DNA from 3 places in the Pseudomonas sp. PVC-5-1 genome. Region 3 is predicted to be linked to each of the others. Evidence: predicted binding sites of a transcription regulator. Region 3 holds the regulator's gene; each other region holds the start of a gene.
The links. Region 3 encodes sigma-54, which starts transcription at its own class of promoters, with help from an activator protein. Its sites were predicted from a motif close to ANTGGCATNNANNTTGCTNT; they were not measured.
Positions count from the first base shown of each region.

Region 1: the regulator sigma-54 is predicted to act here: its motif matches at 1,047-1,066, upstream of flgB (flagellar basal body rod protein FlgB).
Region 2: the regulator sigma-54 is predicted to act here: its motif matches at 952-971, upstream of glnA (type I glutamate--ammonia ligase).

Region 1 is NZ_CM172024.1:4,121,777-4,124,043, forward strand. Features, by position in the region: gene flgD (flagellar hook assembly protein FlgD) at 1-131, opposite strand, end outside; gene flgC (flagellar basal body rod protein FlgC) at 144-587, opposite strand; gene flgB (flagellar basal body rod protein FlgB) at 590-1,000, opposite strand; gene AC2T3R_RS18915 (hypothetical protein) at 1,115-1,318, shown strand; gene AC2T3R_RS18920 (DUF6861 domain-containing protein) at 1,386-2,267, shown strand, end outside.
Region 2 is NZ_CM172024.1:5,339,254-5,341,520, reverse strand. Features, by position in the region: gene glnA (type I glutamate--ammonia ligase) at 1-854, opposite strand, end outside; gene thiI (tRNA uracil 4-sulfurtransferase ThiI) at 1,325-2,267, shown strand, end outside.
Region 3 is NZ_CM172024.1:1,029,333-1,031,599, forward strand. Features, by position in the region: gene hpf (ribosome hibernation-promoting factor, HPF/YfiA family) at 1-93, opposite strand, end outside; gene AC2T3R_RS04740 (RNA polymerase factor sigma-54) at 173-1,666, opposite strand; gene lptB (LPS export ABC transporter ATP-binding protein) at 1,842-2,267, opposite strand, start outside.

The DNA of each region.
Region 1 (2,267 bases), 2.7 Mb from region 3:
AACTGCAGGAATGCATCCTTGCCCAAGGCGCTGCCGGCGCTGCCTGTGCTGCTGTCGGTCTTCGACGTCTGCTTCTGCAGCGAGGTCAGGTACGCGCTACCGGCCTCGGTGGTGGAATTGGTGGTGGTCATGTCGGCTTCCTATCACTGCCCCAGGGTCAGGACTTTCTGCATCATGCTCTTGGCCGTATTCATCAGCTCGGCGTTGGTCTGGAACGCGCGGCTGGCGGAGATCATGTCAGCCATCTCTTCGACCACGTTGACGTTCGGGTAGTAGACGTAACCGTCCTTGTTCGCCGCTGGGTGGTTGGGCTCGTAACGGGCCTCCAGGTTGCTTTGATCCTCGACGATGCCTTTTACCTGCACGCCCTGCCCTGCCTCGCCCTGGTCTTCGAACAGCGACTGGCTACCGCCGGCCTGCGCGTCCTGGAAGGTGGTGGCGAACACCGGGTGGCGGGCGCGGTAGGTCTGGTCGATGCTCGAGGACACCGTCTCGGCGTTGGCGATGTTGGAAGCAACGGTGTTCAGGCGCGTGTTCTGCGCACTCATGCCGCTACCGGCAATGTTGAAGACACTGGAAAGGGACATGGTCATTCTCCCCGCAGGGCCGAAACCAGCCCTTTGAATTTACTGTTGAGCAAAGTGAAGCTGGCCTGGAAGCCGATGGCGTTTTCGGTGTAGTTCGATTGCTCGATCTGCGCGTCCACGGTGTTCTGGTCGATCGACGGCTGCGTTGGCGTGCGGTACTTGAGGGTATCGTCAACCATGGCCAGGCCCTCGGCCTCGATATGGCGGCTGTTGGTACGATCCAGGCTGAAACGGCCGCCGCTCTGCTGCTTGTCGCTCTCGGCAGCGAGCACCGAAGCGAAGTCCATGTCTCGCGCCTTGTAATTGGGCGTGTCGGCGTTGGCGATGTTGTTGGCCAGCACTTCGGCACGCTGGGCGCGGAAGCCCAGAGCCTTTTCGTGAATACCAAGCGCCTTGTCGAAGCTGATGCTCATGTCGGGGAAACCTTCGGAGGTTGACCGGAATATCGTTGGCCAAGGTGTAGCAAGGGCTGTGCCAAACAACCGAAAGCCCGGAAATACGGGCTTGCAGAGCGAGGTGCTGTCAGAGTGATGCCAGAAAAGCGGCAAAGGCCTTCCGCCTTCGGCCGCGAAAGCGGCAATTGCCGGGCGGCAGAAGCGGCAAAACAAAAATTTGACGTCAATGAGCAGCCATCACCACCAACCACGGACACCTGCCCCGCCCTCTCACAGCACATACACATGAACTTCGCCGAACATGCCGGGAATGAAGTCGCCTTTTCCTACAGCTGACTCAGAAACCTCCGATCCGAATCCATGATGGGATTTCCCCCTGTACACGCTGTCAGGGAGACACCTCATGTACCTGGATTACCTCGTGCCCTCCTGGCACGAGATCGAGTCACGTGTCATCGCCATGGTGGGCTACCAAAGCGGTGGCCAGTTCCGCACCAGCCTCAATGAAGAGGTCGCCTCGCTAGGCCTCAACCTGCGCCGGATCGAAGCCGTCCGCACAGCCTTCTACCACGCCGAATGGCAGGCGGCGCACGTGCTGCGCCAGCGCTTCGCCGACCTCGACATCAACAGCATCGTCGACGAACTGCTGATGGTCGTGCGGCAGATGGCGATGATCGTCGCCGGCAGCACCATTACCGGTGGCCTGCTTGGCGCGGGGGTTGGCGCATTCGCCGGCGGCGCCGGAACCATTCCGTTCGCCGGCGCGGGCGCGGCCATGGGCCTCAAGGTCAGTGGCTGGATCCTCGGCGCGCTGGGGCTGGCCTCCATCGCCGAGTTCTTCATCGAGGGCTTGCCGCGTATCGGCGAGTACTACGTCGACGGCATTCGCTTCGCTTGGGAAGGCACCTGCGGCAATGAAGGCACGGGCCCGTTCTGCCGGGACGACCCCTATGCGATATCCCGGGCCACGCATCAGATTGCCCAAGGTCATGTGGAGGTCGTGCTGCTGTTGCTGGGGGCGATCGTGTCGTACCTCACCCGCGGCCGCGGCGATGCCCGGGTGCTGGCCCAGGAAATGGCGGCCAGCCGCAAAGGTGCGCGGCTGGGGCAATGGATGCTCAAGCATGAAGAAGGGTTGAAGCAACGGCCGGACCTGCAGGTGCCGGAGCGGCGCAAGGGGGTGGTGGGTGAGCCGCAACCGATGCAGCCTGATCGGCCGGCAGGGAAAGACAAGGAGCCCTCGACAGGGAAGCCCGGTAGCATGCCGTTGCATACCGTGGCGTGC
Region 2 (2,267 bases), 1.5 Mb from region 3:
TCACCCGAGAAGGTGTTCTTGCCGTCTTTCCAGATCGACATGTGCACGTGCATGCCCGAGCCGTTGTCGCCGTACAGTGGCTTCGGCATGAAGGTAGCGGTGCGGCCGTAGGCGTCGGCAACGTTGTGCACGACGTACTTCAGCGCCTGTACTTCGTCAGCCTTCTTCACCAGGGTGTTGAACTTGACGCCGATTTCGTTCTGGCCGGCAGTCGCCACTTCGTGGTGGTGAACTTCGACGGTCTGGCCCATTTCTTCCAGTGCGTTGCACATGGCAGTACGGATTTCGTGGTCGTGGTCGAACGGCGGAACCGGGAAGTAGCCGCCCTTCACGCCTGGACGGTGGCCTTTGTTGCCGCCTTCCACGTCAGCGCCGGTCATCCACGAGCCTTGCTCGGAGAAGATCTTGAACATCGAGCCGGAGATGTCCGACTGGAACTTCACTTCGTCGAAAATGAAGAACTCTGGCTCCGGGCCTGCGAATACGGTGTCACCGATGCCGGTGCTCTTCAGGTACTCTTCGGCGCGCTTGGCAATGGCGCGAGGGTCACGATCGTAGCCCTGCATGCTCGACGGGTCGACGATGTCGCAGGTGATGATCAGGGTCGGCTCTTCGGTGAACGGGTCCAGTACGGCAGTTTCGTCGACCGGCATCAGGATCATGTCGGAGGCTTCGATGCCTTTCCAGCCAGCGATGGAGGAACCGTCGAACATCTTGCCGACTTCGAAGAAGTCGTCTTCCAGTGCATCACGCGCCGGCATGGTCACGTGGTGCTGAGTGCCTTTGGTGTCCGTGAAACGCAGATCAATCCACTTGACGTCATGATCTTTGATGAGTTGAACCGACTTCGACATGTTGTCCTCCGGATGGTCTAGAGCGCGGTGGGCCGCTGCCCTGGAAAAAGGGTGTTGCCGGGCGCGGATAGTCGGCCAAGCTTACCTGCCTCACAAGGGAGCAAATTGCATGCCAGTGCCCGAAAATGGCGAGGGCGGGATAAAAGGGGGCGTTTGCGGGCATCTGGGGGTGGGTTGCTGGGGAAAAGTGCACTCTTAAGATGCGAATTTTGGTAGCAGTGCACCAATAGTGTGCATTGCTTGAGTTATGTGCTTTCTTTGAGGGCCTCATCGCTGGCAAGCCAGCTCCCACAGGTAGGGCGCAGGTCTTGAGAACTGTGGATAGCCTGTGGGAGCTGGCTTGCCGGCGATGAGGCCGGTGCAGGCAATATAAATCCGACCTTCTGTACAAAAGTTGGTCAAATCCTGAGCAATTTCCGCTATAATTCGCGCCCCTCATTTTCGGCAGGCCCTGCGCGCGCTGTTAACCAATGAAACTTATCGTCAAAGTCTTCCCAGAAATCACCATCAAGAGCCGGCCGGTGCGCAAGCGCTTCATCCGCCAGCTCGGCAAGAACATCCGCAACGTGCTCAAGGACCTCGATCCTGAGCTCGTGGTCGATGGTGTCTGGGACAATCTCGAAGTGGTCACCCGCGTCGAAGACGAAAAGGTCCAGCGCGAGATGATCGAGCGCCTCACCTGCACCCCGGGTATCACCCACTTCCTGCAGGTAGAGGAATACCCGCTCGGCGACTTCGATGACATCGTCGCCAAGTGCAAGCAGCACTTCGGCCATCTGCTGGCCGGCAAGCACTTCGCCGTGCGCTGCAAGCGCGGTGGTCACCACGACTTCACCTCGATGGACGTCGACCGTTACGTCGGCAGCCAGCTGCGCCAGCAGTGCGGCGCCGCCGGCATCGAGCTGAAGAACCCGGAAGTCCTGGTGCGCATCGAAATCCGCGACCAGCGCCTGTACGTGATCCATAACCAGCACCAGGGCATCGGCGGCTACCCGCTGGGCGCCCTGGAGCAGACACTGGTACTGATGTCCGGTGGCTTCGACTCCACCGTGGCGGCTTATCAGATGATGCGCCGCGGCCTGATGACCCACTTCTGCTTCTTCAACCTCGGTGGCCGTGCCCACGAGCTGGGCGTGATGGAAGTGGCTCACTACCTGTGGAAGAAGTTCGGCAGCAGCCAGCGCGTGCTGTTCATCAGCGTGCCGTTCGAGGAAGTGGTCGGCGAGATTCTGAACAAGGTCGACAACAGCTACATGGGTGTGACGCTGAAGCGCATGATGCTGCGTGGTGCCGCGCACATGGCCGACCGCCTGGAGATCGATGCCCTGGTCACCGGCGAAGCGATTTCCCAGGTGTCCAGCCAGACCTTGCCGAACCTGTCGATCATCGACTCGGCCACCGACAAGCTGGTGC
Region 3 (2,267 bases):
GAAGTGACTTTCCACGCGAGCGAGCTTTTCAAGCACATAATCGCGCAGTGGCTGGGTGACTTCTACATGCTGTCCACTGATATTGACTTGCATACAGCTTCTCCTTTGTTGCCCGTGCATAAAGAGGCAGGTCTTGCACCTGCCCCACAAACGCTGTGGCACATCTCAGGGGCTACATCAGTCGCTTGCGCTCGCTCGACGGTGCGATGCCGAGAGACTCGCGGTACTTGGCGACGGTGCGACGGGCTACCTGGATGCCTTGTGCCTCCAGTAAACCAGCGATCTTGCTGTCACTCAATGGCTTTTTCTGATTTTCCGCTGCAACCAGTTTCTTGATGATCGCGCGGATAGCCGTAGACGAGCATTCTCCGCCTTCGGAGGTGCTGACGTGGCTGGAGAAAAAGTATTTCAGTTCGTAGATGCCACGCGGGGTGTGCATGTATTTCTGCGTGGTTACCCGCGAAATGGTCGACTCGTGCATGCCCACCGCTTCGGCAATGTCATGCAGTACCAAGGGCTTCATCGCTTCGTCGCCGTGGTCGAGGAAGCCGCGCTGGTGCTCGACGATCTGCGTGGCCACCTTCATCAGGGTTTCGTTGCGGCTTTGCAGGCTCTTGATGAACCAGCGCGCTTCCTGCAGCTGGTTGCGCATGAAGGTGTTGTCGGCACTGGTGTCGGCCCGGCGCACAAAGCCAGCGTACTGCGGGTTTACGCGCAGCCGCGGAATGGCCTCCTGGTTCAGCTCCACCAGCCAGCGGTCGCTGTCCTTGCGTACGATGACGTCGGGCACCACGTACTCAGGCTCGCTGGACTCGATCTGCGAGCCGGGGCGCGGGTTGAGGCTTTGTACCAGCTCGATGACCTGGCGCAGCTCGTCTTCCTTGATTTTCATGCGACGCATCAGCTGGCTGTAGTCACGGCTGCCGAGCAGGTCGATGAAATCGGTGACCAGGCGCTTGGCTTCTGTCATCCACGGGGTGCTGGCAGGCAGCTGGCGCAATTGCAGCAACAGGCATTCACCAAGGGTGCGGGCGGCAACGCCGGCTGGCTCGAATTGCTGGATGCGGTGCAGTACCGCTTCGACCTCGTCCAGCTCGATATCCAGCTCCGGGTCGAAACCTGCGCAGATCTCCTCGAGGGTATCTTCCAGGTAGCCCTGGCCGTTGATGCTGTCGATCAGGGTGACGGCAATCAGGCGGTCGGTGTCGGACATCGGAGCCAGGTTCAGCTGCCACAACAGGTGGCTTTGCAGGCTCTCGCCGGCCGATGTGCGGGTGGTGAAGTCCCACTCGTCGTCGTCGTTGTTTGGCAGGCTGCTGGCACTGGTCTGGTAGATGTCTTCCCAGGCGGTGTCGACCGGCAGCTCGTTGGGGATGCGCTCGCTCCATTCACCGTCTTCCAGAGTGTCGGCACTGGTGGTGCTTTCCTGGAAGCTGTTGTCCTGGACTTCGGCGACCGGCTTGTTTTCGGCGTTGTCCGCCATCGGATCGCTGTTGTCGAAGTCGTCGCCGTCTTCCTGACGTTCGAGCATCGGATTCGACTCCAGCGCTTCCTGGATTTCCTGTTGGAGGTCCAGGGTGGAGAGCTGGAGCAGGCGGATGGCCTGTTGCAACTGCGGTGTCATCGTCAGTTGCTGGCCCATTTTAAGGACGAGCGATGGTTTCATGGCTGGGGCTTAATACCTTGTTCGCCGGCGCGCATGCGCCATCCACTACACGAGGGCGCCGGGGCGCCAGATCAAGCAAGTTTTATGCCTTAAATTGTAGCGTTTGCCTAGAGTACCGTAACACTTTACCCCGGGTTTTAGGGCGATTTGCCAGTACTCCAGGCGCGTGCCAGGCTCAGAGTCGGAACTCGTGGCCCAGGTAAACTTCTTTGACCAGGTCGTTGGCCAGGATGGTTTCAGCGTCGCCTTCGGCGATCAGTCGGCCATCATTGACGATATAGGCGGTTTCGCAGATATCCAGGGTCTCACGCACATTGTGGTCGGTGATCAGTACACCGATGCCCTTGGCCTTGAGGTGGTGGATGATCTGCTTGATGTCACCGACCGAAATCGGGTCGACACCGGCAAACGGTTCGTCCAGCAGGATGAACTTGGGTGCGGTCGCCAGCGCGCGGGCAATTTCCACGCGGCGGCGCTCACCACCGGACAGGCTCATGCCGAGGTTGTCGCGAATGTGGCTGATGTGGAACTCCTGCAGCAGGCTTTCCAGCTCTTTGCGCCGGCCGTCGCGGTCGAGGTCCTTGCGGGTCTCGAGGATGGC